DNA from 2 places in the Shewanella glacialimarina genome. Region 2 is predicted to be linked to the other one. Evidence: riboswitches for the same ligand, from Rfam matches in the RefSeq annotation. Region 2 holds a riboswitch; the other holds the start of a gene.
The links. Region 2 has a riboswitch for lysine ahead of FJ709_RS12365 (Na+/H+ antiporter NhaC family protein). Riboswitches for the same ligand answer to the same signal wherever they lie in the genome.
Positions count from the first base shown of each region.

Region 1: another riboswitch for lysine. It lies ahead of lysC (lysine-sensitive aspartokinase 3); the one in region 2 lies ahead of FJ709_RS12365 (Na+/H+ antiporter NhaC family protein).

Region 1 covers NZ_CP041216.1:3,817,957-3,833,558, reverse strand. The annotation lists gene FJ709_RS16730 (TonB-dependent hemoglobin/transferrin/lactoferrin family receptor) at 1-2,033, opposite strand, end outside; gene FJ709_RS16725 (energy transducer TonB) at 2,397-3,161, shown strand; gene FJ709_RS16720 (MotA/TolQ/ExbB proton channel family protein) at 3,182-3,928, shown strand; gene FJ709_RS16715 (ExbD/TolR family protein) at 3,925-4,338, shown strand; gene FJ709_RS16710 (heme/hemin ABC transporter substrate-binding protein) at 4,392-5,342, shown strand; gene FJ709_RS16705 (FecCD family ABC transporter permease) at 5,380-6,396, shown strand; gene FJ709_RS16700 (heme ABC transporter ATP-binding protein) at 6,587-7,342, shown strand; gene FJ709_RS16695 (bacterioferritin-associated ferredoxin) at 7,479-7,670, opposite strand; gene FJ709_RS16690 (D-2-hydroxyacid dehydrogenase) at 7,843-8,769, opposite strand; gene arcA (two-component system response regulator ArcA) at 8,970-9,686, opposite strand; gene FJ709_RS16680 (DUF3293 domain-containing protein) at 10,305-10,736, shown strand; lysine riboswitch at 11,045-11,220, shown strand; gene lysC (lysine-sensitive aspartokinase 3) at 11,300-12,658, shown strand; gene FJ709_RS16670 (succinylglutamate desuccinylase/aspartoacylase family protein) at 12,662-13,786, shown strand; gene FJ709_RS16665 (site-2 protease family protein) at 14,400-15,575, opposite strand.
Region 2 covers NZ_CP041216.1:2,845,474-2,861,075, reverse strand. The annotation lists gene FJ709_RS12400 (proline--tRNA ligase) at 1-961, opposite strand, end outside; gene FJ709_RS12395 (acyltransferase) at 1,106-1,669, opposite strand; gene tsaA (tRNA (N6-threonylcarbamoyladenosine(37)-N6)-methyltransferase TrmO) at 1,732-2,463, opposite strand; gene rcsF (Rcs stress response system protein RcsF) at 2,544-2,939, opposite strand; gene FJ709_RS12380 (H-NS histone family protein) at 3,065-3,472, opposite strand; gene FJ709_RS12375 (electron transfer flavoprotein subunit beta/FixA family protein) at 3,996-4,745, shown strand; gene FJ709_RS12370 (electron transfer flavoprotein subunit alpha/FixB family protein) at 4,747-5,670, shown strand; lysine riboswitch at 5,749-5,946, shown strand; gene FJ709_RS12365 (Na+/H+ antiporter NhaC family protein) at 6,023-7,582, shown strand; gene FJ709_RS12360 (thymidine kinase) at 7,699-8,277, shown strand; gene FJ709_RS12355 (methyl-accepting chemotaxis protein) at 8,473-10,506, opposite strand; gene FJ709_RS12350 (fumarylacetoacetate hydrolase family protein) at 10,770-11,429, shown strand; gene FJ709_RS12345 (hypothetical protein) at 11,445-11,711, shown strand; gene FJ709_RS12340 (hypothetical protein) at 11,831-12,229, shown strand; gene FJ709_RS12335 (MmcQ/YjbR family DNA-binding protein) at 12,288-12,659, opposite strand; gene yghU (glutathione-dependent disulfide-bond oxidoreductase) at 12,796-13,653, opposite strand; gene FJ709_RS12325 (type 2 periplasmic-binding domain-containing protein) at 14,235-14,843, opposite strand; gene FJ709_RS12320 (hypothetical protein) at 15,086-15,340, opposite strand; gene pfaD (eicosapentaenoate synthase subunit PfaD) at 15,437-15,602, opposite strand, start outside.

The sequences.
Region 1 (15,602 bases), 970 kb from region 2:
AATGAATAACGTGCCGCTAATTTGAAGTTTCTGCCTTGTTCGTACAAGGTTTGCCATGCTTGGCGATATTCTTCATCACCGATATTTTCAATGGCAAAGTCGACACGTAAACCTTCAAAGGTGCCCATCGCAGGCTCCCAGGCTACGTAGACATCCCATAGGGTGTATGAGTCATATTGTTGCTTGTTGGCTTTGGGTAATTGATCTTGTTCTGCAACGTAATTAACACGTGTGCCCAATTTCATATCGCCTTCCATGATAGATTGCGATAAATCAAAGCCGATTTTTTGAGCCGGAATATTTGATAAATATTGGTCAGTGGTTTTATCTTTGCCTTCTGTTTGACCGTAGTTAACCGCTAGGCGAGTTTGTTGGTAGCGATAACGAGTTGTGAATTCAAAACCCGTTAATTTGGCTTCATCAACGTTATCCCACGAGGTTGTTTGCTCAAGCCCAGGAATACCATGAAGCGGGTTAGATACGGTTTGCTCGATAAAGTCATCTACATCATTACGGAATACACTTAAGGTCATGGCTAATTCATCATCACCCGCTAAGTTAGCAAAGCGCATGTCGGCCTTAATCTCTTTGTTTTGTGCTTTTTCAGCACGTAAATCAGGATTGATTTGGAAGTTATTGCATAAGCCATTAGGTAAGAATCTTGGAATGGACGGAATACAATAATGTGAACCTGTTGAATACATTTCTTCCATGCTTGGGGCGCGAAATGCTTCATCATATCGTGCACTCAAAGTGAGCCATTTAGTGGCGTCCCACATTAGACCAAGGGAAGGGCTTAATGCATTATCATCAGATGACAGCTTCAAGTTATTACTTTGATTTTTAAAGGTGTCATAACGTACCGCGGCATCTAAAGCTATGCTGTCGGTTAATGCGATATCGGCTTTGGTAAAGGCGCCCCAAACCGACGTTTCACCATCAATACTATCAGGACGTTGACCCACTTGATTAAAGTCGTCACGGACAGTATTAATCTTATCTTGATAACCATCAACACCATAGGTCAGTACAGTAGAAGCAAACGTTGAGCTATTATTTAAGCTAAAACCTATAGTTTCAAATTCAGTGGTATCAAATTGACCTTTAGTCACGCGATCCTCATCAAAGCGGGTATTGTTCCAATACACAGTGCTGTTGAGATCGAGTAATAGATTGTCAGTAGGGTTCAAGCTATAGGCCACAGTGACATTTTGATCTTGGATATGACGTTGCACTAATGGCACCGAACTGCCGACATGAGTCGAGGGATTACTTGGGACTAATTCGTCGTTATCAGCAAGTCGTGCTGAAAATTGCAGACGTTGATCATCGGTGAGTTGCCAACCTAATTTGGCTAAGCCACTTGTGGATTCTGCTGCACTGTTCTCAAGGGCTTGGTCATTGCCTATTTTGATGTTGTTACTGTCGTGATAGCTGCCACTTAATAGCCAATCAATTTGATCCGCTAAACCGTAAATGGTGCCACTGGTTTTAATTTTATCGCCATTATTTTCAAAACCTTGCTTAATGTAACCACCAAACTTATCGTCTTGTTCTAAAAAGTCTTGAGCTGATTTAGTGTTTTGCGCCACAACGCCACCAATTGCGCCACTGCCCCACAAACTACTTGCAGGGCCGCGTATTACTTCAATTGAGCTCAGTAACTCAGGATCCATAAAATAGCTACCACGATGACCAGAATTAGTATTCTGACGAGCACCATCAATAGTTTGTAATACACGTTGTCCACTTAATCCTCGAATTTCAACCCCTTGAGATGAAGCTCGCGGGCCATTAGTGACGTTAACGTTAGCTTGATTTTTCAATGCATCTGCAACAGAAGATGGTTGCGACTCTTGTATATTATCTTCGCTTATCACCACTACGCTGCGGCTAGTATCGGATACTTTTTCGTGAATACGCGTTGCGGTAACCAATACTTCATCAAATTCAGTAACAGTCTTATTTTGCTGTGCATATGCGGTGGTACTGAAAACCATTGCCATTGCTACAACGAGTGGCTTTTTGGTCATTGTTAAATCCTTAAAGTCATAAACTTGAAATATTGTTGAGTACGCGGTGCAATCACAATGCTGATAAGTGCAGTTTTGCTAACAATCTATTGAGCAGAAATGTGAGGTTACTTAAGCACCAAACGTAATCATTGACGGGTTATTTCCACACTCTACCGGATAACAAAACATAGATCAAATGAAAATCATTATCATTTGCGATCTCATTACTGTTGATGTATATTCTGCTTATTAAATATAATCTTTCAACATAACCCGCTGTAATTAATATGTTTGTAAAGAATGTAAACATTCTAAATATGACTTACTTTGATGGGAAGTGTTGATATTTGACCACACAGATACAGTAGAAGAATATTGCTGATGACACCTAAACGATATTTTGCTTTTGGATGTATAACGATTTTAATTCAAGGAGGAGTGCTTGCCTCTCAAATAAGTGAGTCGACTATTCAGCTATCTGAAGGCGCTGCAATGGGCGTAAAGCAAGCGGTCAGTGTCGTTATAGCTATGCAAGCTAGCACTCAAGCTCAAGGTACGGTTAACGCTGCAAAAGAACCGACTCAAATTGATGAGCCCATAGCTGAAACTGCGGTTAACCTTAAACCAATCGTTAAGGTTAAATCAACGGCTCATACCATGGTGACGCCTGAGGCTAAACCTGAAAAGGTCATGGCAGCGGTTAAAACCGTCCAACCTTTATCTAAACCTACCATTCAACCCGCAATAGATACTGAGATTATTAAAGCTGATACCGATGATTCAGCGCTTACTTATTTGGCTAGCCTTGCTGCGGATACTTTAACGCAAAAAACTTTAGCATCCGCTTCGCTTGGGGTCACACAGCAAACAGTGGCCTTGCCACAACCGACATTTTTAGCACCTCCGACACAGCCTCATTACCCTAAAGCAGCCCGTAAACGTGGCTTTGAGGGCACAGCGACTGTGGAAGTGATGTTTAACCAAATTGGTGAGCAGTTATCGCTCACGCTGGTGGATAGCTCGGGGTATAACTTACTTGATGCCGCAGCGATAGATGCGGTTGAGCAATGGCAGTTTTCGGCCCCGACACCGCAAACCGCTTATGCATATACGGTTAGAGTGCCAGTGAAATTTGCACTTAATTAGTCTCAATAGAGGAAACCAATATGTCTCAATCATTATATTTGCAGCTTTCAGACCAATTAGGCTATCTAACTTGGCCAATGATTATCTGTGCTTCTTTAACGCTGTTAATTGTGCTTGAACGTGTTGCACTGATTATCAACGAGTTATTAAACCGTGATGCATGGTTGACAGAGCTAAGGCAACAAGCCCGCAGTGCGACACCCGAGAAACGGCAGCAACTTATCACCTTATTAAGCCAAGGCCGTAGCATGCTAGCACAAGGAAGCGCATTGCTGTTATCCCATGGTGGACAGCCCCGTTTAATGCGTGAAGAAATCTTAAACATGTGGTTATTAAAGCAAAAAGATAAACTGCAATCCGGTTTAAAGGTATTGCACATTATTGGTGTTATCACTCCCTTACTTGGCTTATTAGGCACGGTACTTGGGCTGATTGAAATGTTCACTCAATTAGGACTATCAGATGGCCCAGTGACCCCGTCACAATTAGCCACTGGCTTGGGGCTTGCGATGAATACCACAGCGGCAGGATTGATTATTGCCGTACCCGCAATTACCTTGTCGAATTTATTGGGTTTGTGGGCTGACAAGCGTTGTAACCATATCGCCCATGGATTAAATCAATTGAATTTGTGGCTAGAAGGTTTTGACCAGGCGTTAAGTATTGGCTGTGATGAACCCTATCGAAAAGTATCAGCTATTGTTCGCGCCCAGATGACTAATGCAGCAACACCAATGACAACTGAATTAACGGAGCCAAATAGATGATCTGCGCAGAGACACCTGCTGGACAATCTAGTACTGGGATAGATTTAACCGCACTTATCGACATTATCTTTATTGTGTTGGTGTTTTTATTACTGACGGCAAATACCCAGCTGCTGACATTACCCGTCGATATACCTACTGAAGCTAATTCTGAATTAACAGCCTTGTCTCAGGAGCAGCATATCGCGATCAATATTTTAGCCACTGAGCCGTACTGGGCATTAGACGGTGAAACATTTACTGATTTTGATCAATTTGAAGCCGCTTTTATTCATATATTGAATGATACCCCTGATATCCGCGTGGTGGTGGCAGCAGATAAGAATGCGCCTGTTCAGCCGCTAATGACGCTATTAGCCTTATTGCAACGACAACAAATTAGTAATACTCAAATTTTAATGGAACCGTAACGGTAGCCATCATATAGGCGATTCAGCACGATTTATTTATTCGGAGTTAAGTTATGTTCAAGCTACCCCAGTTATCGCAGACACAACAGCTATCTGTGTTGAGTTCAAACAAGTCATTACCCACCAATATGATGAGGATGACCGCACTGCTTGTTAGCATCGTTTTTGGACAAGCAGCTATTTTTAGCCAAGCTGCAATCGCTGAAAATCGGGTTGTCAGCGCTGGCGCTGGCATCACCGAACTTGTGTTAGCTTTAGACGCTGGTAATGAGTTAGTGGGTGTCGACTCTACAAGTCATATACCCGCTGCGCTAGATTCTGTAGCAAAGCTGGGTTATCACCGAATGTTGTCTGCGGAAGGTATTTTGGCACTCTCACCGAGTTTACTCATCGGCTCAGATGCAATGGGGCCTAACAGTACGCTTGAGGTACTGAGTAGCGCAAACGTTAAGGTGGTGAGTTTACCTAGTGCAGAGACTGAGGCTGAGCTGCTAAGTCATGTTGATCAAATAGGGGAGTTACTGTCCCGTAAGGCGCAGGCGGTTGAGTTAAAGAAAGAAATTGTACTTTCATTTAGTCGATTGAATACCAAACAGCAGCAAATAGCCCAATTAGGCGAGGCACCAAAAGTGCTGTTTTTGTTATTACAACCCGACAGACCAGCTCGTGTAGGCGGTAATGGCACCGCCGCTGACATTATTATCAACTTAGCGGGTGGACAAAATATTGCAGGCTTTGACGGCTACAAAAGTGTTTCACAGGAAGGCATTTTAGCGCTGCAACCCGATGTGATTCTTATTTCAAACCGCAGTGACGCTGAGTCAACCGATCCCGCTAATGAACTACTTCAAGCCATGCCATTACTTAAACACACCCCAGCGGGTGAGCAGAACCAAGTTAAAAGTCTGCCATCTCAAGCATTACTCGGTGGACTCGGTTTAAGTGCCATATTGGCGGCAGACCAGCTTGCCAGTGATTTTATGACAATAAAAAAATCATCATGATTTATATCAAAAAAAGTCGGCTTTATTAGGATATATCATGGAAAATCAACGCTGGCTTTGGCCTTGTTTATGCACCGCATTGATGGTCACCAGCCTGCTATCGGTCAGCATTGGGCCGTTACAAATTAGTCCGATGACTAGCTTTAATGCCATGGTGAATTGGGCGACCCAGCAAGACTTTGCCAGTGTCGCTCCTCACGAGCAGCTAGTGATTAATAATGTGCGTTTACCACGCACCTTGCTAGCACTTGCTGTTGGGGCAACGCTTGCTCAATGCGGGGCTGTCATGCAGGGCTTGTTTGGTAACCCTTTAGCTGACCCTGGCATTATTGGTGTGTCATCCGGTGCCGCTTTAGGTGCGGCGATTTGTATAGTGCTATTTCCACATGGCGGCGAATATTTAGTGGCTTTCAGTGCTTTTTTTGCAGGCTTGTTGACCACTTTAGTGGTGTATCGTTTAGCTGCAAGCCCCAGCGGTACTTCAGTGGTATTACTATTGCTGTCAGGGGTGGCGGTTGCAGCCTTGGCCGGGGCGGGTATTGGCGTACTCACCTATATGGCCAGTGACATGGCATTACGGGATTTAACCCTGTGGCAAATGGGCTCAGTTGCTGGTGCTCAGTGGCATTATGTGATCCTGAGTTTAGTTGCACTGGCAGTGATCAGTTGGCAGTTTAATCAAAATGCTAAGGCACTTAATGCATTATTACTCGGTGAAGCAGAAGCTCGACATTTAGGTTTAGATGTCGATAAACTCAAATTTAAGCTAATTGTACTGTGTGCAATAGGGGTGGGAATTGCTGTCGCTGCAACGGGGATTATTGGCTTTATTGGTTTGGTTGTGCCGCATTTAGTCAGAATGCTGATTGGCCCAGATCATCGTTTGTTATTACCGTTAAGTGCTATTTTAGGCGCTGCCTTGCTAGTTATTGCTGATATAGGGGCTCGCTCAATCGTGGCTCCATCTGAGCTTCCTGTAGGGTTAGTTACCGCTTTACTCGGCGCACCATTCTTTATTGTTCTGCTTCTTAAACAGCGTAATAAGTTAGGTTAATATGCTGAAATATTTATCCATGAAATCTTACTCATCCACAATGGGCACCAACCTTGATGCGTTAAGTTCAGCCAGTTTATGCCCTGCTGACTATCGCGTTAATGATCATAGCCGTTCGAGTCATGATTGTGTTCTCCCAAACAGTGTAAGCAATTATGCCGATACTGCCGCTCGAGTTGCCACCATCAGTATGACTAATTTGTCGGTTAATATAGCGAATAAAGCTGTTCTTCGAGACGTTAATCTTGAACTGCACTCGGGACAAGTGACCGCGTTACTCGGCCCCAATGGCGCAGGAAAATCAACCTTATTAAAAAGCTTATGCCAAGAAGTCTCTTTAGCTAGCGGACAAATAACTGTTTTAGGACGTCCGCTTAAGGACTGGGATCGCGCACAACTGGCTAAGTCATTAGCGGTATTGCCACAGCATGCCTCACTGACATTTCCTTTTAAAGTATTTGAAGTGGTACAAATGGGTTTATATCCACTGACGCTAAGCCTGCAGCAAGGTAATGTTTTAGTCGATCAACAATTAGATAAAGTAGCGTTATCAGCACTTAAATACCGTCGTTACCCTACGCTTTCTGGAGGGGAAAAACAGCGGGTACAGTTAGCACGAGTATTGGCTCAGCTTGCTCAAGCTGGCAGTTCACCTATTTTACTGTTAGATGAACCCACGTCAGCGTTAGATTTAGCGCAGCAACACAGGGTGTTAGCTCTGGCAAGGAGTTTAGCTACTGATCATAACTACTCAGTTATTGTGGTATTGCATGATCTTAATCTCGCGTCTCGTTATGCGGATAGATTAGTGATTTTGAACCAAGGGGTTGTTGTGGGAGATGGCAGCCCTAGTGAAGTATTAACGGCAGATATAATTAATCAGGTCTGGCAATATGATCCGTTAATGATAAAAGAGTTTGAAGATTCAACACCGCTGTTTTTTTAACAGTATTAAAATATTGCGCTGATAAATTATAAGTAACCTCAGCTCGGGATAATAAATGCATATCAAACCCATAAACAAAAATGCAGCCATCTGGCTGCATTTTTATTGAATTAGGGGCTTTAAATAATCTTGTGGTTTAGGCCACTTCGTAGAAGTTTGGCTCGAACTCTAATTGAGTGCTAATAATCTGGCTCGCCATTCTGGCACATTTACCACATTGATCGGCAACACCTAAACGCTTTCTGACATCAGCTAACGAGCAATCGCCTTGGCGAACTGCTTCTTTAATTTGCTTATCTGTAATTGCATGACAAAGACAAACGTACATATTAGCCTCTAGAACTCAGATGAAAAAGGGATATCAATATAGCCATTCCCTTGGATGAATCTAATTCTAAATGAAAACAGTTATCATTGGCAATAACTTTTTGGATAAAAATACGACATTTATTGTTTTTATACTGTCTGCAATATAAATAGCTAAATTAAGCCACTGATCTTTAATAGCCTTTATCAAAATCGACAATAAAATTTAATGGTTGTTGATTTTGCCATAACTGATAATTGCTGCTAAATAGTGCAACAATTTGCTCGGGAAAACTCGGTGCAGCGATATGAGGAGTAATAATAGCATTAGCACAAGACCAAATTGGGTGCGTTTTAGGTAAGGGTTCTTGACTAAATACGTCCAAAATAGCCTGTTGATTTGGTGTTTGATTCAATTGAACTGTGAGTGCATCTAAATCGAGCACATTGCCACGCCCTAAATTGAAAATGATGGCTTCTGGTTTTAGTAAGCTTAAGGTTTGCTGGTTGAGAATATTATCGGTGTCAGGGGTATTAGGCAAAATACTGGCCACTACATCGGCTTGACTGAGGTGTAGAGCTAAGTTATCAATACTATCGACCCGATCAAATCCATAGGTTGCAGTACCTAATCGATTTATCCCTGTTACTGTCATCCCAAAATGCTCAGCCGTTGCTGCAATATGCTGTGCAATTGAACCTGTGCCAAGCAGCAGTAAATGTTGCCCCTGTAGCGTTCTATAACGCCCAGGAGCCCAAATTTGTTGCTGTTGTTGCTGTTTATATTTTAGGTGCTCACGCTGGTGGGCGAGTAAATAGCCAAATAAATACTCACTCATTAATGGGCCGAAAATACCGCGAATATTAGTCAGTTGATAGTCACGTCGCAGTGTTGGTATGACGAGTTTATCTACACCAGCAAAGGTTGATTGCAGCCAACGTAAATTTTTAGTCTGGCTAATTAATGGTGCAGCAAGGGCGGGTTCTGCAAACCAAATATCGGCTTCAATAATACTGTCTGACTCGTCATTTAAGATGACTAAATCGGGTAAGTTGCACTGGTTTATTAATTCACGGTAAATTTCATTTTCGCGCGTCAGTAATAGTAACTTATTGGCCATGAAGGATTAATCCATTTAATGTTAGTCAGCAGTATATTAGGCATGAGGCATAACGGAATCAAATTATATAAACTTTAAATCATCAGAATAGGAGGATAAATCAACTCGCCTAATTCATATCATAAAAATAACCTCAGACATAAAAAAACCGAGCATAGGCTCGGTTTTATTTTATCGTACCCATATGTGATGGTCGATAATTAATCTTCTAAGTGACCACAAAAACGGTAGCCTTCACCGTGGATGGTAGCGATGATTTCAGGCGTGTCAGCTAAGCTTTCAAAGTGCTTACGAATACGACGAATGGTGACATCAACAGTACGATCATGTGGCTTAAGCTCACGGCCAGTCATTTTCATTAGTAAATCTGCACGGGTTAGTATTTTGCCCGGGTTTTCTACAAAGTGAAGCATGGCACGGAATTCACTGCGTGGTAACTTGTAAGATTCACCCTGTGGATTCACTAATGAGCGGCTATTAATTTCTAAACTCCAGTCATTGAAACGGTAGTATTCAACAGACCCTTTCTCTTCGTTCTCAGTGACGGCACTGTTTACACGAGTTAATAAGTTACGCGCACGAATGGTTAATTCACGTGGGTTAAATGGCTTAGTGATGTAATCATCAGCGCCAATTTCTAGTCCTAAAATTTTATCAACTTCGTTATCACGACCGGTTAGGAAAATTAAGCCAATATTGTTGATTTCACGAAGTTCGCGCGCTAATAACAAACCATTTTTACCTGGCAGGTTGATGTCCATCACCACGAGGTTAATTTTATTTTCAAGCATGGCTTTGTGCATTTCAGCGCCATCATTAGCTTCAGTAACAACATAACCTTCAGCTTCAAATATGCTACGTAAGGTATTACGGGTTACAGCTTCGTCTTCAACAATTAAAATATGTGGATTTTGCATAATAAAATTACCTAAAAATTAATAAAATTTGTTATCTAGCATTGGGCTAGCGTTTACGTACGCTTAATTGCATACGTTAGAAATTCTGGATTATTGGTGTTTAACATTGTCTGCCTTGAATTTAAACACTCTCTCATTCTCTAATGTTTTTAATTGCTATTTTAAGCAATAGCTTAGAGTGAGTTTTACTAAGACTTAAAAACCTTTCATCGTGGCAACAATACGTGCCGCTGTAGACTGTGAACCTAAAGATAGTTAAAAGTTCCTATTTAGACATAACTAAAATGAAATTTTTAGACAGACACTTAACAATATGGCAGTCATTTTACGGCGGTAAAGTCTTAGCTTAATAGTATTAATCGTAAAGAATTAGCCTTAAAAGCTGCTTTTTGTGACGATCAATCAGTAACTGAAGGTTATTGTACCCTTTATTTGTATTTGTTAACAAATGAAATGTTAAAATAAATAATTTATTAAGTATAAAAAATGGGTGATATTGTATTTAGTTAATTGATTTAAAATGGTTAATTATATATTTTTTTATGATGGGATTTACATTTCTTTCGCTATTAAATCCTTTCTGCTACACTCTTTTGGGCTTATTTAGTGGGATTTGTTATGCAAAATGTTATCGATACTGTGTGGCAGGACTATCAACAAACGCACTTTTTGCTGACTCAGTCTTTATCCCATGATTTTTCATTCGCTATTATTACTGCTTATAACCCATTAGGGTGCTTACTTACCCCAAGTCAAAACCGCCTATTAGATCGTGAACTCCAACTAAAAATCCTTCAATATCAAAGCCCTTACCGTTGCTTAATGGGTGTCGCACCTGATTTGTCACATGTTGAAAAAAGTTGGGCTGTTTTTATTGATAAAAATCAAGCTATTGAGTTAGGTCGAGAGTTTAAACAACATGCAATTTACTATGTTAATCAAGGCTTGTTATCGCTTGTAGCCTGCTTTGATCAGCACAAAAGTGAGGTGCAAATGGGAGCCTTTAATCAACGTTTACGTTTAGTCAGTGATTTCCCTGAATTCTGTTAAACCATTTTATTTTCATTTGTTAATTTTTAATTGAGACAATAAATTTAACAAATGAGTGTAATGAGCTAATACCAACGACTGATTTTATATTAAAGCTCTGTTTACCTCACTATTAACATTCTGCATTTACAATGTCATCTTTATCCTGCACATAACTTACCCAAAACCACATCTAATCGCTTTTTTACTGCCAAATCCTAATTGTACGTTACTGCAAATAATGCATTTGTTTATTTTTACTCAACTTGCAATCTTGCGCATTGACTTAACCCTATGTTTATTGTTATTTTGCTGGTCCCTCCTTAGGGAGGCACAGAAGAGGAGCGTTAACTAGGTAGTAAGCTTGAGGAAGACCAATTCCCATGACAGCTTACGAGGGAGATTAACGCCGAGATACAATAAGATTTGGTTAACTTATTTATCGGTCGATTAGGTTGAATCCTAGCGATTGTCACCTGTTATTTGGTGGAGAGCTTCTGGTGGTGATTGCTGTTTCCCTTCTTTAAGGGTGCGTTATCTTTGCACCAGGCTCTTCGAACGAAGTTTAGTTCGGAGTGTATTATATGTCGTTAAATCAATTAGTTGTAGCCAAGTTTGGCGGAACCTCTGTTGCTGATTTCTCAGCGATGAGTCGTTGTGCTGATATCGTTTTATCCAATCCTAATACCCGTTTAGTGGTGGTCAGTGCATCTAGCGGTGTAACCAACTTATTAGTTGAACTTACCAGTGCTAATGTCAACGACGAACGTCGTCTAAGCTTGCTAAAACAAGTTGCCCAAATTCAATATCGTATTATTGATGAATTGAGTCAGCCACAGGACATTGCTGCGCAAATTGATAAGCTTTTAAGCCGGATGTCTGTGTTAAGTGAGTCATTAATTCTTGACCGCAGTAAAGCGGCTATGGATGAGCTGCTGTCTATGGGAGAGCATTGTTCGTCGGTATTATTCTCTGCTGTTATCCGTGAAAAGGGCGCATCTTCCCAGGCTTTTGATGTACGCCAGGTGCTTCGTACCGATAGCCATTTTGGTCGTGCCGAACCTCAAATTGAACAAATTGCTCATTTATCGAGTGATTTTTTACAACCGCTATTAAGCACCAGTATTATTGTTACCCAGGGATTTATTGGGGCAGATGAGCAGGGCCGCACCACAACATTAGGTCGTGGCGGCAGTGATTATTCAGCCGCTTTATTAGCTGAAGCTTTATCTGCCCATGCGGTAGAAATTTGGACCGATGTAGCAGGCATTTACACCACCGACCCACGTTTGGCGCCTAATGCCCGCCCGATTGCTGAAATCAGTTTTAATGAAGCCGCTGAAATGGCTACTTTTGGTGCCAAAGTATTGCATCCAGCAACGATACTTCCAGCTGTTCGCCAGAAAATTCAGGTGTTTGTCGGTTCAAGTAAAGACCCTGAAGCGGGTGGAACCTGGATCCGTCATCAAGTAGAAGATACGCCAGTTTACCGCGCGGTGGCATTACGCCGAGACCAAACATTATTAAATCTGCATAGCTTGCAAATGCTTCACGCCCAGGGTTTTTTAGCTGAAACCTTTGCTACATTAGCACGCCATAAAATATCGGTAGATTTGATCACCACATCAGAGGTGAACGTGGCGCTAACATTAGATAAAACAGGCTCTGACTCAAGCGGCCAGGGCTTATTAAGTGAATCGTTATTGCAAGAGTTATCACAACATTGCCGGGTAAGAGTGGAAGATAACTTAGCCTTGGTGGCGATTATTGGTAACAGAATTGCTTCTACAGCGGGTATTTGTAGCCGAGTATTTCAAGTGTTAGAAAAATACAATGTCCGTATGATATGCCAGGGTGCTAGCCCGCATAACTTATGTGTATTAATTGATGAAACTCAAGCGGCAGACGTTGTTAAAGCATTACATCAAAATCTTTTCGAGTAACCTATGACAAAGCAAATGATGACTAAAGCATTGCGCACATCACTGAATGTAGGTGAACTCGCTGCTGGGCAATCCCTTGATGTGCCTTTATTCACTTTTAAAGGCATCGACAGCAGCGCACCGACCGTATACGTTCAAGCCAACGTGCACGGTGCTGAAGTGCAAGGTAATGCGGTAATTTATCAACTAATGACCTTGTTAGAAGAGCTTGAGGTTTTAGGGGATATTGTGCTTGCTCCTTTAGCCAACCCGCTGGGTATTAATCAAAAAAGTGGTGAGTTTACCCTAGGCCGATTTGACCCAATAACCGGTGTTAATTGGAACCGTGAGTACTTAGAACATAAAATCGACATAGCTGCCTGGTATGAACAGCATCAAGATTTACCTAATGATGAGCTGATTAAATCGTTTAAGGCAACACTAATTGAGGCTTGTCACACCAAGCTACAACAGCCTTGGGGCATCACTACAGGTCATAGATTAGCGGTGAGTTTGCAGTCATTGGCTCATCAAGCCGATATCGTGCTTGATTTACATACAGGGCCTAAATCCTGTAAGCATCTGTATTGTCCTGAGTATGATCTCGACTCAGCTAAGTTTTTCTCTATTCCATACAGTTTGATCATACCTAACAGTTTTGGCGGCGCCATGGATGAGGCTGCGTTTTGTCCCTGGTGGCAACTAACCGATTATGCCGCGAGTAAAGGCCGTCATTTTGATGTGCCAGTGGCAGCGTTTACCCTTGAGCTGGCTAGCCAAGAGCGGATTGATATGGCAGATGCTTTAGTCGATGCCAATGGTATTTTGGCTTATTTAAGCCATCGTGGGGTGATTAAACAAGCTATTGAACCTGCAAAACTGTCGCGTTATGGCTGTTATCTAAAAGATTATAAAAAGTTTCATGCTCCGCAATCTGGCATGGTTGAGTATTGCGCCACAGTCGGTGAGCCATTGGCAGCAGGGCAATCTTTAGTCAATATGCTGAGGTTGGATTTATACGGTTCAGACAAAGCGGTTACACCGCTGAGTTTAGATAAAGACTGCGTGCCGATTTTGCACTTTGCTTCGGCGTCTGTGCATCAAGGGACTGAGTTGTATAAAGTGATGACTAATGTATTCGAGCTTTAAGTTTGGTTTTGTTTTGCGGCCTAAACGGCCGAGGTAAGTCGTGGTATTTGACTTGATTCTATAAAAAGAGAGAAGCAACATCGCAGGATTCCATCCTGCACCGGTCAAGAGGGAATCAACAGTAATTCCCTCTTGGAACACCCAGCGCCCCAAACGAAAAATGCTGAAAAACGCATATTTTCGATGGGGATCGATCCAGCTTTTAGCCGTTTTTGTAGTCTGCTTCGCCATTATCAAAAATCCCTATCGCTTCCGATGGGCCGTTCTTGGCCCAACGAAAGCTAGCGTGACATCCATGCCAAGCTCACGGGTTCTCGGAGTAAAGAGTCTCGATGTCCTCAATTCAAATGAATCATTCAAAGATTCACTAAATTTATCTTCATATTTTGCTTTTGGTAGTCGTTACGAGTGAAGCTAAATCGAAGAGATGAAATTTCAGGTGCAGATGAGCCAGCGAGTATCCAAAACAGAGATGTTTTGGTTAAGCCCACAGGGACGCTGATTTTAAAATCAAGAACTGGCGTCTCGCTGGATTATCTGCACTAAGGCCTGCGGCAGGCAATTAGTAAACATGAGATATTAGTCTGAATTAACCGACTAAGTAATCCTCCAATTAACTCTTAAGTATCTCTAGTGGCATCCGCAACATATCATCACCCGTACCCGCAATAACCCAAATAATGCCAATTAACGCACTAACGGTTAGCAAATACCAAATAGCTGAAAAGATCTGTCCATAACGGTCTAGCGGTAACAAATGGCTTTGGTGACGACCGCGCCATTCAAAAACAATCTCCAAACTACCAATTAATAATAAGAAACCTAACAAGGCTAAGCCTAAGCTGTAACTGATAAATACCCCAATAGCGGCTCCGGCAACACAGGCGATTAACCCTGTGACGCTATTCATCGAAAAGCTGATGCTTTTTAAAATATGGCCACCATCTAATGGCAGAATAGGCAATAGATTAAACAGGTTGAGTAACGCGTTAAAGGCGGCTAAGCCGGCAAAAAAAACATTGCCCGTGACCCAGTAAGCTACCAAGCAAGCGATAGACAAAAACAAGCCAAATGTGGGACCCATGATGGAGATGACCACATCTTGCCAGCGAGTGTTAATGCGCTCATCGCTTAAGGCTAGACCGCCCATAAAGGGGATTAAATAGATGCCCTTGGTTTTCATGCCAAAGTGCTTCATAGCTCTAATGTGGCCATATTCATGGAATACTAGACAGGCAATTAAGGCGAGGGCGAATTCAATAGAGAATAGCCATGAATAAGCGGCAACACTGGCTCCTGCGAACAAGGCTTTGACCACTTTAGCGCTTTTTAAAAGCTTAAACCCTAGTGACGCTAAACCGACCATACTGATTTTATTAGCTTTAGGTACGGCTATTTCGGGGACTTGTTGTTCAATGTCTTTGGTTGTACGTTGGCCTTGGCTGATTTGCTCTTCGTCAACTAACACGCAGTATTCAAGATAAAAAGGCTGCCATTTAACATCGACTTCAAGCCTTACTGGAATCGCATTGGTCTGAATGTTATCAATTATGACATCATCTAGCGCACTATTTTCTAAACCGTCGGTGTTTTGCTTAGCCGATGGCGTTGAGAGTGGACGGGTTGATTGTGAGGTCAATTCAAACTGATGAATGTGAAACGCTTGGTTATTGGGTGAGGCTGATTTTTGTGACACCAACTGGTTGTCCCAATATAGCTGTTGCCAACCGGCCATTGAGCCTTCTAAACGTAGCCGTTTACCAAGACACTCAATATTTAATAACTCCATGCACACTCTCAAACTTACTCAGTAAAA
Region 2 (15,602 bases):
CAAACTCTAAAGGTGATGCAACCGCTTCAAGTTTATCGGCTTTGATTTCATTAAGTTCGTGATCGCCTCGCACAATTAATGCCACCAAAGGTGCGTCTTCTGATGCGCCTTTAACGATTAATGTTTTAATCGTTTTAGTGATATCAAGGGTAAACTGTTCAACTAACTCAGCAATAGTTTTTGCATTAGGCGTATCGACTGGCTTTAGCTCTTGAGTCGGATCTTGACGAGTTAGCGTCGGCATTGGCGATTCAGCTTTCTCTATATTCGCTGCATAATCACTGCCAGTAGAATAAGCGATTAAGTCTTCGCCACTGTTAGCTAATACATGAAACTCATGCGAAACACTGCCACCAATTGAGCCTGTATCAGCAAGAACAGGGCGGAACTCTAATCCCATACGGCTTAAAATATTGCTATAAGCGGTATACATGGACTGATAAGTTTCATCCATGGTTTGCTGATCTAAATGGAATGAGTAAGCGTCTTTCATTAAAAATTCACGAGCACGCATAACACCAAAGCGTGGACGAACTTCATCACGGAATTTGGTTTGAATTTGATAAAGGTTTATCGGTAACTGTTTGTACGAACTTAATTCTTTACGTACTAAGTCAGTAATCACTTCTTCGTGAGTTGGGCCTAATACGAAATCACGGTTATGACGGTCTTGGAAGCGGAGTAGTTCCGGGCCAAATTTTTCCCAACGGCCAGTTTCCATCCATAAGTCAGCAGGTTGGACTAACGGCATAAGAATTTCTATAGCACCTGCATTGTTCATTTCTTCACGCACGATACCTTCGACTTTACGAAGAACTCGTAAACCTGACGGCAACCAGCTGTATAAACCTGACGCATTACGACGGATCATACCCGCACGTAGCATTAACTGATGGCTAATGACTTCTGCATTTGCAGGGGTTTCTTTTTGTGTTGAAAGCAGGTACTTACTAACTCGCATTCCGGTATCCATTATGAGTAAAAATCAATGGAGGTCATTTTAGCACTTGAAGCGTTTATGTCACCTGATTATTAGCCATTGAGCAAAGTTACTTTAACAACTTGGGATATAGACATTAAATTATTGTTTTGCGGTAGATAAGGGTTATTTATTACGTCTATCACCAATCACTTTTGCTGGGTTACCAGCCATAATAGCGTATGCGGCGACATCTTTAGTCACAATGCAGCCCATGCCGATAACGGCTTTGTCACCAATGGTGATGCCATCGACCAAACCCGCTTGAGCGCCAATCCACACATCTTGACCTATTATAATGCCTTTTGATGATGTTGGTTGTTGATAAATAGGCGAGTCGGGTGACATGCCATGGTTAAAAGCATACACAGTGACATTATTGGCAATGCGAGTTTGTGAGCCAATATGAATACCTGCCTGACCACCATCTAAACTGCAACTATGATTAATAGCCACTTCATCGCCTAACGTTATAGGGCCGTGCATAAATACGTCAGCAGCAATCATGCATTTATCGCCGATAGTAATATTTCGACCAGGCTCTGCAAATAACTCTGCTTCAGGCGCAATAAAACATTGCTGACCAATGCTAATGGTTTCAAGCTGAGTTAATTTAGTTTGAATATCCAGCTGCCAGGGCGTTACCCACTCTAATAATTTTGGCTTGAGATTGAAGTAAAGCCAGGGCATCCAGGACAGTCTTTTTTTCTGCTGCTTTTGGTAATCGAGTAATGCCAACGTTCTGTCCTCATTTACTCATCAAGTAAAACCACAGACGTGGGTTTTAACGTTAATACGATAATTTGGTTATCAATCACCTGCCACAAAATATCAAGATCATATAGGGCAACTTGATAGATTTTGGGATCCTCTTTTGCTTTTTTGTAAGCAGGCCTGGGGTCTTGGGCTAATACTGCACTAATTAGCGGCTGTAATTGAGCATACTTTTCATTTTCTGCAAGTGTTGACAACTGAATACTTGCATTATCAGAAAAAACAACCTTTATTAACTCAGGCGCCTCCTGAGCTATACCGCCCTTGGCGTCTGTAATGGCATCTGAAAAGGGAATATAAGGTTTTATATCGATAATAGGCGTGCCATCTAATAAATCCATGCCGGATATTTCAAGACACACTTTGCCTTTTCGTTTCACAATACCGTGTAATTTAACCACAGACTGTCCAATACCGTTTGGCCTAAAAGTTGAACGTGTCGCAAATACACCCAGTTTTTCGTTGCCACCTAAACGAGGTGGACGAACGGTTGTTTTCCAGCCTTGAGCTAAATTTTCATGAAAACAAAATAATAACCATAGATGAGAATATTGTTCAATTCCTCTAATTGCATCAACAGTATTTAACGCTGGAGCAAGTTCAATATAACCTTTTACATCGACTAATCCTGGCTGGCGAGGAATACCAAATTTTTGTTTATAAGGGGTTCGGCAAATTGCGACTGCACTAATTTGAGATGTAAACATGATGGCTTATCAACTAGGTATAAAAAAGAGCTGCAATATAATAAAGTCTGATATTGCAGCGATAAAATGACTAAAATAAAATATTATTTTTCTTGCTCGTGTTTAATGGCTTGTCCAATACACAAACTGCGACTAACACAGGCTTTATCCTGTTCTTCAATGATCAAGCATTGTTTGATAATAATGCCATTGGCACCCATATCTGCAGCTTTTTTACGGGCTTCAGTTCTTGCATCTTGAATCGATGCAGGTGCATCGTTTGATTGCTCCTGACAAACCTCACCCTCAGCTAAACCAATAATGGCATAATGACCTTTGGGCTGGTTATTGCCTTCATAAACAATCACATCACCCACTTTAAAATATTCATTAATCGCTTTGGGATCAAGATTACTGTTAAAGGCATAGTCACCTGCACAAGCTGTTAATAATAAAGATAAAGATGAAAGGGTTAACACTTTAAGGATAGGCGAAAACATAGATGTGCTCACTTAATTCAATTTAATTATAGTTTACTCTCTCTTTATTAGAGGTAAAGGCAAACTTTAATTTGTTTAAAAAAAACGCCTACCGAAGTAAGCGTTTATTATTAATGCTTGAACTATTATTCCATGCCAGGAATTAAAAAGGCACTCATGGATTTACCAGCATCAACTTCTTTTTTAAATACCGTTGGCATACGGCCTTGGCCAGTCCATTGAATTAACTCACCGTCTAAGGTGATTTGATATTTTGCTGGACGAGGAGCGCGTTTTTTAGGTGCTGATTTGCTTGCTGTGACTTCGCCAAGATCTTCAATCGATAAACCACTGTTTTCGATTTGAGCTAAAATGCCAGCAATAAGAGCATTTCTTTCGGCATTTGCCGCTTCATCTGCTTTGGCTTCTTCTTCACGTTCAACGATAATTTTATCAAGTTTCGCAGCAAGATCGTTAAGATCTTCAATACTGAGTTCTTTTACAGCAGCTTTAAAACGACGACCATGGGTTAAAATATCTAAAAAATCACTCATAATATTAAACGTCCTAATGAATTGGAATTTACATAGTTTTTATTTGTTAGTTCTGACGTTGAATGAAGACGTGCAGCATATCATGTTCATTAATGTTGATTGATACATGTCAGTACTAAAAGCATAATCAAAAATATCTCATTCCTTAGAAATAATTCCTTCGAGGTTAACTTTTAACATCAAGCTTTATTTTTGAGCAATACATTCAAATAAGTTAATAACAAATTAATAAAATAGTATTTATCAATAACCGTAATAATAGAAAGATATTGAGCCTTGATCAATTTAATTTATCAAAAATAAGCTTATTTTATTAATTAGCCTAAAAAGGCTGTTAAAAACGACATTATGGGTGCATATAAGTGAAAAATGTTACTTTAGCTTGCCAATTTGTATGCTATATTTTTTCAAACAAGCGTTTAACTTAGGTTGACGTTAACGTTAACAGGTCGTAAAGTTGAGCTATCTTGCATTGGCATTGGCCAATGTGTTGTCTATAGACAAGGTGTAGGAAGGAAACCCTATGAAAATATTGGTGCCTGTAAAGCGCGTCGTTGATGCCAATGTAAAGGTCAGAGTAAAAGCTGATAATTCAAATGTTGATACAGCCAATCTAAAAATGGCATTAAACCCATTTTGTGAAATTGCAGTTGAAGAAGCGGTTCGCCTCAAAGAAGCTGGAATTGCGACTGAAGTTGTTGTTGTTAGCGTTGGTCCGAAAACGGTGCAAGAACAATTAAGAACGGCAATGGCTTTAGGTGCAGATCGTGCCGTCCATGTTGAAACCGAAGAAGAGTTAGTATCACTCTCAATTGCTAAGTTACTGCATGCCGTTCAGCTAAAAGAACAGGCTCAACTGGTGATATTTGGTAAGCAATCTATTGATGGTGACAACAATCAAACAGGCCAAATGTTGGCAGCACTTGCTGACATGCCACAAGCCACTTTTGCTTCTGAAGTTAAAATTGATGGCGAGACTATTGTGGTAACCCGTGAAGTTGATGGCGGTTTACAAACCTTGAAAATGCCATTACCAGCGGTTGTGACAGTTGATTTGCGTTTAAATGAACCTCGTTATGCTTCATTACCAAATATTATGAAAGCTAAGCGTAAGCCTTTAGAAGTATTATCTATTTCTGACTTAGGTGTAACGTTGAAAGCACATCAAACCGTATTGAAAGTCACGCCTCCAGCAGAACGTAAAGCTGGCATCATGGTATCTTCTGTTGAAGAACTTGTCGAAAAATTAAAAAACGAAGCGAAGGTGATCTAATATGACCATTTTAGTTTTAGCTGAACACGATAATGTGCATTTAAAAGCCGACACAGCCAAAGTGGTTGCAGCGGCTACTGCAATTGGTGGTGATATTCACATTTTAGTGGCGGGAGCTCAATGTAGTGAAGCGGCCAAAATGGCGCAAACATTAGCTGGCGTTAACAAAGTCATTGTGGCTGACTCAGCTGTATATGCTAACCAATTAGCCGAAAACTTAGCTAAGTTAATTTTGAGTTTGTCTGCAGACTATTCACATATTTTATCCGCAGCCTCAAGCGTAGGTAAAGACACGTTACCGCGTGTTGCTGCCTTATTAGATGTGGCGCAAATATCTGAAGTGATTAACGTAGAAAGCGCAGATACATTTATACGTCCAATATATGCAGGTAATGCATTAGCGACAGTGAAAAGCTTAGATGATAAAAAAGTCATGACAGTACGTTCAAGTGCATTTGATGCGGTTGCTTCAACTGGCAGTGCTGAATTAGCCAATATTGACGAAGTGATTAATGCGCGTACTGAGTTTGTATCACAAAGCTTAACTGAGTCAGTTCGTCCTGAATTAGGCAATGCTGGTATTATTGTCTCTGGTGGTCGTGGAATGGGTAGCGGTGAAAACTTCGCTATTCTAGAGCAACTTGCAGATAAGTTAGGTGCCGCTGTTGGGGCTTCGCGCGCCGCAGTTGATGCGGGTTTTGTCCCTAACGATTTACAGGTCGGTCAAACAGGTAAAATTGTTGCTCCTGATTTGTATATTGCAGTCGGTATTTCTGGCGCAATTCAGCACCTTGCGGGTATGAAAGATTCTAAAGTAATTGTCGCTATTAACAAAGATCCTGAAGCACCAATTTTTCAAGTAGCTGATTATGGACTAGAAGCTGATTTATTTGTGGCTATTCCGGCACTGAATAATTTGTTGTAAATGTGATGTGTGTCACAATATTCGGCCGTAGGGTGGTAACCTTACGGCCGCTATGTTTTTATGTGCTCGCATTTTTACCCTTTAAGTAGAGGTGCATTAAATAATAGTAAAGGTGAGTAGGGTGATGCCTGTGATCTACCTTGAAAGGATTTAATGCCGAAGTTGCTATTGATATCGGTCAATACAGCTGGTGTTGTCGCCAAATAGGTGCAGCACTGCCATAGTATTTTTTGTCGGGATGACAAAGATAAATTACTATGGAGCGCTACTGATAGGACAGGTGTCTCTAAGGTATAACATTACCTTACACCGGTTCAGTCGCCTCCATTCATACATACTCGATGAATAAATAATGAACGTACTTAGTCATGCCGATTCGGCACTATCTTTACTTCCACCTCTTGTTGCCATTGTTTTGGCTATTATCACCCGTAAAGTTTTACTGTCCCTTGGCGTGGGGATTGTGGTCGGCGCATTATTACTTACACAGTTCTCTTTAGGGGATAGTAGTCTATTTTTGCTCAACACAGTTCAAGGGTTGGTTTGGAGTGATGGCGCGCTAAATAGCTGGAATTTACAAATCTTAGGTTTCTTAGTCATGCTTGGCATGATAACCGCTTTAATAACCGTTAGTGGTGCAGCAAGGGCGTTTGCTGATTGGGCTAAAGGGCATATTCGCAGTAAACGTGATGCCAAGTTAATGACCATATTTTTAGGCTGTGTGGTGTTTATTGATGATTATTTTAACAGTTTAGTGGTAGGCTCAATTTCAAAACCTATTACCGATAGATACCATGTATCGCGGGCTAAATTGGCATATTTATTAGATTCTACAGCCGCACCTATTTGTGTTATTTCACCTATTTCAAGTTGGGGAGCCTATATTATCGCCTTGATAGGGGGCATCTTAACCGCGCATGGTTTTGCTGAGTCAGGTCATTTGAGTGTGTTTGTCCAAATGATCCCGATGAATTTTTATGCCATATTCGCGTTACTATTATTATTATGTGTTGCCTTGTTCGGTCTTGATGTCGGCCCTATGCGCCAACATGAATTAAATGCCAAAAAAGGTGAGCTTTATGATGAATCTAAAGGCCTTCCCCCTGGTGCAAACGCTGACCTGCCTGAAGCTGATACGGGGAAAGTAATAGGTTTATTTTTACCCATTTTGACATTAATCGTTGCCACAGTTTACTTTATGATAACTAGCGGTGCAGATGTACTTGCAGCCGATGGTAAAGCCTTTACTATTTTAGGCGCTTTTGAAAATACTCAAGTGAGCCAATCATTATTTTATGGCTCAGTCATTGGTTTTAGTATTACGTTAATTTTAGCTTTTATTCAAAAGTTAGAGATGGGGTTGATTTTTAAAGGTGTGGTTACTGGTGCGCGTTCAATGTTACCCGCTATCTATATATTACTGTTTGCCTGGTCTATTGCTGGAGTTATTGGTCAGCTAGAAACCGGTAAATATATGGCAAGCTTAGTCACGGGTTCAATTCCTTTTGAGCTATTGCCTGTGGTGTTATTTATTCTTGCAGGCATTACCGCTTTTTCAACCGGCACAAGTTGGGGCACTTTCGGCATTATGTTGCCAATTGCTGCCGATATGGCAATGGGAAGCGACTCAAATATGATGTTACCTATGCTGTCGGCTGTGCTTGCAGGTGCTGTTTTTGGTGATCATTGTTCACCTATATCCGACACCACTATTTTGTCATCGACAGGGGCCAGTTGTCATCATATAGACCATGTGATTACTCAGTTACCTTATGCCTTAATTGTGGCGTTTATCAGTATTATTGGCTATACAGTGCTTGGCTTTACTGACTCATTAATCAGTGGATTATTAGCTTGTAGTCTTGTGTTTGTGATCAGCGTGTTCGCTTTGGCTTTTTTTGCACGTCGCTAGCCGTTACTCATAAATGAATAATAATGCCGCTCAATCTTCATTGAGCGGCATTATTATTTGTGGTTAATGGTCATATCAAAGTAGAATTTAGTAAAGCAACAATATTGGACATTATTTTGGCGCAACTGTATTTTTATTATTCGTCGATGAACGCGGGTAAATCGACCTCATTATTACAATCTTCTTATAATTATCGCGAGCGCGGCATGCACACGTTAGTTATGACAGCATCAATTGACGATCGCTATGGCGTTGGCATTGTTGCATCACGAATTGGTATACAAACTGATGCGCAAGTGTTTGCCAGTGGCGATGATTTGAGTGATATTATTGGTCAATCACATCAACAGAAACATATCCATTGTGTACTTGTCGATGAGAGCCAATTTTTGTCAAAAGCACAGGTTAAGCAGCTGACTCATGTGGTAGATAATTTAAATATCCCTGTATTGTGTTATGGGCTGCGAAGTGACTTCCAAGGAGAGCTATTTACTGGTAGCCAATATTTGTTAGCTTGGGCTGACAAATTAGTTGAGCTAAAGACGATTTGCCATTGTGGTCGCAAAGCCAATATGGTGGTACGTTTAGACGGTGATGGCAAACCAATGAAAGAAGGTGAGCAAGTGGCGATAGGTGGCAATGAAACCTATGAGTCGGTTTGCCGCAAGCACTTTAGAGAGTTTTTATGGGATTAGCCCAGGTATGCTAGCATGATAAAAATGTCACTTTAAAAATCTAATATTAAAGTGACATTTTGATTAGCAGTTACACAAAATTAGTTACAGTCTCTACTAATTACCACAATATCATTTCACTTCTATCTCTAAGCATTAAATACCTAGCGCACTTAATGTCGTCTTTAACACTCAAATGCTTTAGCTCTCAAAAAACTATAACTTAAACCGTTCAACAGATGTGGTTAATGAATGGGCTAATTGATTTAATTCCTTGCTTCGCTTCGCCATTGCTGAGGACTCTTCTGCATTATGTTCCGCAGACTCTGCAGTTTCAGCCATAGTATGCTCAATTTGCTCACTAAAACTGACCTGTTCATGTGCCGCTTGATTAATACTTTGACTCATTTTATCTATGGTTAACAGCGCCGACTCAATATGCTCGATTGCATCATGTAGTGCCTGGCTTTGTTCAACACATTGGTTAGCTTGGGTTTGTCCTTGGGTAATCGCTTTCACCGCATTTGTCGTTTCTTGCTGCAGGGCATCTATCATGGTTTGAATTTCAGCGGTAGATGATTGAGTTCTTGAGGCAAGGGATCTTACTTCATCGGCGACTACGGCAAAGCCTCTTCCGTGTTCACCCGCTCGTGCCGCTTCAATTGCCGCATTTAAGGCCAACAAATTAGTTTGGTCTGCAATAGCGCTGATAGTAACTAATATTCCACCAATGTTATCGCTGTTTTTACTTAGGCTATTCATGATGTTAACCGAGTCGATTAACCCAGTTGATAACCGTTCAATTCGACCACGGTTATCATCAGCAATACCTTTTACATGCTTGCCTTGTTCCGACGCTAGGCTTATCTGGCTAGCCGACTCATTAGTCTGTTTATTCACTAAATTCGAACTGTGATGAATGTGTTCTGCGAGTTGTTTCGCTTGATTGATTTGATGAATTTGACTATTTGCGGCATCAGCAATTTTCTGCCCCTGATTTTGTGAGTTAATTGCGGATTCATCTAATAGATGTGCATCGCGGCTAATATCTTGTAATAGTGAAGTTAAATCATCGGAGAGCTTGTTGATATTGTCCATCAACTCGCCAAACTCATCATCGTTGCGCTTTGTGAGCCGTTTAGATAAATCTCCACTAGCAATACGAGACAAAGCATGATTGACCGCTCTAAGTGGCTCTAGCATGGCTTTAGAGGTAAAATAGTAAATGATAATAGCAAGTACGATGAATATTAATGCTAACGCAATCGCTAAGGTTTGCGCCGTGCTTATTTCATCGGATGCGACGTTTTTAAAGTCGTTAAAACGCTGATCTGCTAAAATCATTAACTTGCTTAGCTCGGCAAAGCTTGAGTCGAAATATTGATTTGATTGACTATATGCCATATCAGCCTGTTTGATTACCTCAACCACTTTACGCTGACTTTCATATAGCGTGCCCGGTGTATCGAGTAAGGCTTTCATTTGCTCGAATTGTTCAGCAAAAATAGCCAACAAATCATCTGCAGGCAGGGTTGCTGTTTGCTGTTTTAAAAATTGAAAATTAGTCTCAATACTATTAACCATCATCAAGATATCTTGCTGGTGATTGTTTACATTCTGTAAATCTGTAAATCGAGCAACTTCACCTATGATATTGCCCATATTATAGATGGTATCGTCTAATCTAGTACCTGTTCCTATGACCTCTGCCAATAAATTGTCTTGCTCGCCTGCATCTATTATCTCTAAATCGATCATACTATTACTGGCGGTATCTTTTATTTGCAGGAACTGTTGAAACTGCTTTTGATAATCTGCACGCGCTTGTTCAATGGTTAATTTTGCATTGAACATAATTTCACTTTGCTTGATGTATTGTGAGTATTGTTGCGTCACATTATCTAGAGCCTGTTTCATTTTGGGTTGATCAGCGACCTTATTTGATAAGTCCTTAAAGGTTGTTGAGTATTCATTTTGTAACAGCTTAAATTGAGCAAAGCTGCTACTAATATTGTCATTTCCCGTCTGTGAAAAGGCTAAACTACCTGTTTTGGCCATTTTGAGTAAACTTAATTGAAGTGCATTACTTTGGGTTTGAACAGGAACCGCTAAGATTTCGATGTTAGTGTTAGCTGTTTGGATTTGTGTTAGCGAACGATAAAAGAAGCTACTTCCTGCAAGAAGCAACACACCAATCGTGGCAAAGCCCAAGGCAATTTTTTGTTTGATTGTTAGCTCAAGCAAGTTCATTTGAGGTCCCTTTCTGAATAATGGCAATAGCAATTTTTCATTATAATTATATGCTTTTAAATAAGATTAAGCCGTTTCAGTGTAGTCAATATAATCAATGGTTAATACATTTTATGGCAAATAAATGAGTGATTTCATAGCAGCCTTTTAGGTAATGTTGAATAGTGGCGATAACTTATATCGGCAAAGGTTAAATTAAGTGTAGTGCTTTTATTTTGTATACGGGATAATTGTTCATGTTTTCCACTATTTAGCAAATTAATATGCAGCAAATACTGATTAGGCAGCAAGGCGCTGTCACTCCATCAAAAATCGTCTGCATTGGGCGTAATTATGTCGAACATATTCATGAGTTAGGCAATGATATTCCCGACGATATGGTGGTGTTTTTAAAACCCAACAGCGCAATAAGTACTGAGTTAATTAGCTTTCATCAAGAATCTATTCACTATGAAGCTGAGTTATGCTTTTTAGTCGAAAATGGACGTTTTAGCGCGGTAGGCATTGGGCTAGATTTAACCAAACGTCAATTACAGAGCCAGTTAAAGTCCAAAGGGTTGCCATGGGAACGGGCTAAAGCATTTAATGGTTCGGCTATATTGAGTGACTTTATTCCGATAAGTACGGATAACCAAGAGTGGTGTTTTAGTTTGACGGTAAATGATCAACTTGCCCAGTTGGGGCATAGTCAGTTAATGATCTATTCACCCGCACAAATCTTTAATGAGCTGGCTTCATTTATTACCTTAGAAGATGGGGATGTCGTCATGACAGGTACTCCCAAAGGCGTGGGAAAGGTTATTGCTGGAAGTATGTTTAAGTTAACACTGTGGCAGGGGATAGAGTACTACTCAGATCAGCAATTATTAGATGATACAACAAATTCCACCCCACTAATAACCCAGCAGTGGCTGGCTATTTAGTGATTAAGGACAAATATGTCGAAGCTTGAGCAAATCGATCAATTAACACAGCACCTTTTTGCGCAACGTAAGGTAAGGGATCCCGCTTCTGATTTTGAGCTTTTTAAACCAAAAAATATCGATGACGCTTTTGCTGTCCAGCAGCAGATGATTGAATTGTCCGGTAATGCTGTAACTGGGTGGAAGTGTTTAGTGCCGTTAGATAACGGACAGCTTATTTTTGCCCCATTATTGCAACAGCAGTTAATCAACAAACTTGTTGTCCAATCATTGCTAACCTAAAAGGTGTTGAAGCCGTTGGGTTAATTGAACCGGAAATCGCATTTGTTTTAGGTCAAGACTTCGATGCTAATCAAGAATACAGCATTGAAAAAATTGATAGTGGCATAAGCGCAACACATATGGCGTTGGAATTAATTCAAGGCCGGTTTAGTGCAGATTACTCTGCCAGTTACTTCGAAAACCTGGCTGATGGCTTAAGTAATCAAGGGCTGTATATCGGGCCTGAAATTGATAAAGCATTAGCCTATCAGGCGAGTAAGGTTAACATCACCGTTAGCCATCAAGATGAAGTACGGTCATTTACCGGTATTCATCCGTGTAACCTGCCGCAAAATCCAGTCTATTGGTTAGTTAATTATTTAACATCAAAGGGCGTTAGCCTTAAAAAAGGCCAAGCCATTATTACAGGGTCGTACTGTGGCGTGATCAAAGTCCCTATGGACACCTTGGTTAAATTTCAATATCAAGGATTAGGTGAGATGCAACTGAAATTCATAATGCAGCATGAGCTAGCATGAAGTTTGAATCAAAAATAAGTATCAGTAAATGCTTATAATTTCAAAATGTATCGAATATTTACATGTGCAATAAAATGGATGTTTGGTCGTGTTTGAGTAGCTTGCTAACAACAAGCATGAACGAGTTATCCATCAGTCGTTTTATTTCATCATCTGGGATATGTTGTTTAGCTGATTGGTTAAAATAAACCGATATCCAATGTTTCTTATCCATATGATAACCGGGGGTGATAGACGAGGAAATATCACATAATGCAATGGCTTCATCAGGATCACACTTGAGGTTTATCATTAAAGCATCGTTGTGCCAGCCAATTAAGGCAAACATTTTATTTTTGACTTTAAACACATGTGTGCCTGGCCCAAATGGAAATTTTTCAACCGCTTCGGTTTTGGCAAGCAAGTATGCTCTTAACGTGTCAAAATCCATTGTGGCTCCCATGTTATAGACTAATAAGTCAGTTAAACCACAATATCATTTATTATTGATTAACTGACCTATTATTGGATAATTACTGATGTACAAGGCTAATATTATAAGCTTTTAGCCTCTAAAGGTTAATCCTTTAAGGTTTTAGGGCTAAAACCTTATCAATATCAGCGGCACTGTGGCGATTAGAAAGTTGTTCCCACGCTTCTCCCCAACTGCGGTTAACTATTATTCCACGTTGAACGGCCGGACGTTGTTCAACAGCTTTTGCCCAGCGCATCACATTTTTATAGCTGGTTACGTCTAAAAACTCTGCTGCGCTATAAATATTCCCTAGTACTAAATTACCGTACCATGGCCAAATCGCTATGTCAGCAATAGAGTATTCCTCGCCAGCAATAAATGAACCCTTGGCAAGTTGTTTATCTAATACGTCTAATTGGCGTTTTACTTCCATTGAAAAACGATTAATAGGATACTCAAACTTTTCAGGGGCGTAAGCATAAAAATGTCCAAAACCACCACCAAGATAAGGGGCAGCTCCTTGTAACCAGAATAACCAATTCATGACTTTAGTGCGCAGTGCTATGTCGGTCGGAATAAGATGACCAAATTTTTCGGCTAAATATAATAAAATGCCACCTGATTCAAATACGTTAATAGGTTCTGCGCCCGAGTTATCAACTAACGCTGGAATTTTTGAGTTGGGGTTAACATCTACAAATCCAGAAGAAAACTGATTACCTTCACCAATATTAATTAAGTGAGCATCATACTCAGCCGCACCAACCCCCGCAGCTAGCAACTCTTCAAGCATAATAGTAACTTTTTGACCGTTAGGCGTTGCTAATGAGTAAAGTTGTAACGCATGTTCACCAACCGGTAAGCTTTGCTCATGACGGGCACCGGAATCAGGGCGATTAATACTAGCCCATTGGCCGCCATTCTCACTGTCCATTGTCCATACTGCTGGAGGGGTATATTCATTTGTCATGATAAATCCTTAATATTTAAATTCGCTATATGAAATCGCTTATCCGTTATAAATTAGCCTTTATTAATATGATATTGGGCGCTTGTGATGAAATTAAACCCTAAGAGTAAATCTTAAATAGCACCGTAAGTTATGAGTTACGGTAAAACACTCTAAGTTAAGGCAATAACTAATCACCATTCGAATTAGGGTTTATTTTTAGCCTATTGCTTAGCAACATCCATTTTTAATACATAAATGATAGTGTCACCATTTTCTGTGTGTGGCGGGAATGGAGCTATGTTAGTTTTTATAAGGCCTCATTACGTTTAGCACTATTGCGAATAATACTATTGCGTATAGTTATCTATGATCTCCGGTAAGACTTTTAAACAAGGGTTTCTATTTGTTGAGAACTTACTATTTATCGATTCAATCTAGGTATGTAGAAATACCTCAAGGTTATGATTTTATGAAATATTTATTAAAATCTATAAACTTGCTAACACCTCGGCTTCTGCATTACGAAGTAACTTATCAAGTTCACCACTTTGTTTCATGGTTTTGATTACGGCATCTAGCCTAGGGACTAATGCTGCATGCTATTGATTAACGTAATGATATAAGTCCAATGTTGCTAAGGCTGGCGGTAAGGCTTTGACATAATCGATATTTAATTTTTTTATCGCGTATAAGCCATCAGCTGTATTAGTAAGTGCAACACTAGAGGGGTTATAATACAGAGCCTGCATCATAGTTTGAGTATTATTGTAATCAAATACGTTTCTTAAATCAGCTGTAATGATATTAGTGTGCTTAACGCCCCTTACTCTTAGCAAGCTATACTTAGATAAGTCAGCCTGAGACGTTAATACAATGTGATTATCTTTATGTACAAACGCCATAGTCTCTAATTGATAGTAAGGAGTAGGTACACGGATCAAGGTGGGGTTTTCTTCGCCATAATTCCATATTCGCATTATTTCGCCATCTTTATGACCTGATACAGCCTCACGTTGGGCGCGCTTGCCTGGCATCGGAGCGATGCTAATGGTTAATCCCAGTTTTGAATAAATGACCGGCAATACTTTTGCTCCGACCTGTTGTTCAAATAAGGATTCTATCGAGGCAAACTGATAATCTTCAGTTTGAGCAAAGCTTTCGCCGCAAAAAACTATCGCGGCAAGGGCTAACATAAAACGATACTTCATTGATAACCTTGAATCTCTGTTTTTATTATGTCCTGCATACAAATATGTAGAACGTTTATGCTCTTTTGACATTATAGTGTTTGTTATTAAAAAAGTAGACCGAGGTTAGATATATTTCATTTCAACCTTTCTTTATTAATGGCATTTTTTAAAACTCGGTAATTCAAGTTTTTGCTAATTCAGGCAATAAAAAAGGCGCTAAAGGCGCCTTTAATGATTAAATTAAATGCACTTTACTCATATTACATCAAGGATACAGCTTCCATATCAAGCTCGATATCAGTACAGCCTTTCGCGCAATAAATACCAGGTGCTTTTTCGCTGGGTTTGGCTTTGTGAGTATTTGGCGGCAGCTGTAATATCAATGGTTTATTACACTCACTGCAAGTTGCACTGTTGCCCTTTAACATCCGCTTAATCAGATTCTTATGCTGATTAAAAGACGCTAATGTGGTGCCATTAACCGCTGAGAAATCCAGTTTTTGCGTTTCACTCATAGCCATTACCTAATTTAATTGTCAGTCGCTTCCTTTTAAAAGAGACTGACATTACTGATACTTTTATTGATACCAGCTTGCTATCCAAGTGGTAAACTATTTCACCTGATCCTGTGGGCGCCAGCGTTGTAATTCAACTGGAACAGCCACACCTTGGGCGGTAAGTAAGTTAACTCGGGCTTGGTATGCGGCGCCGTGCATCATGTGTTTGGCTAAGTCTACCGCATTTCGCTTGGTATAATCATCTAAATAACTGCCTTTC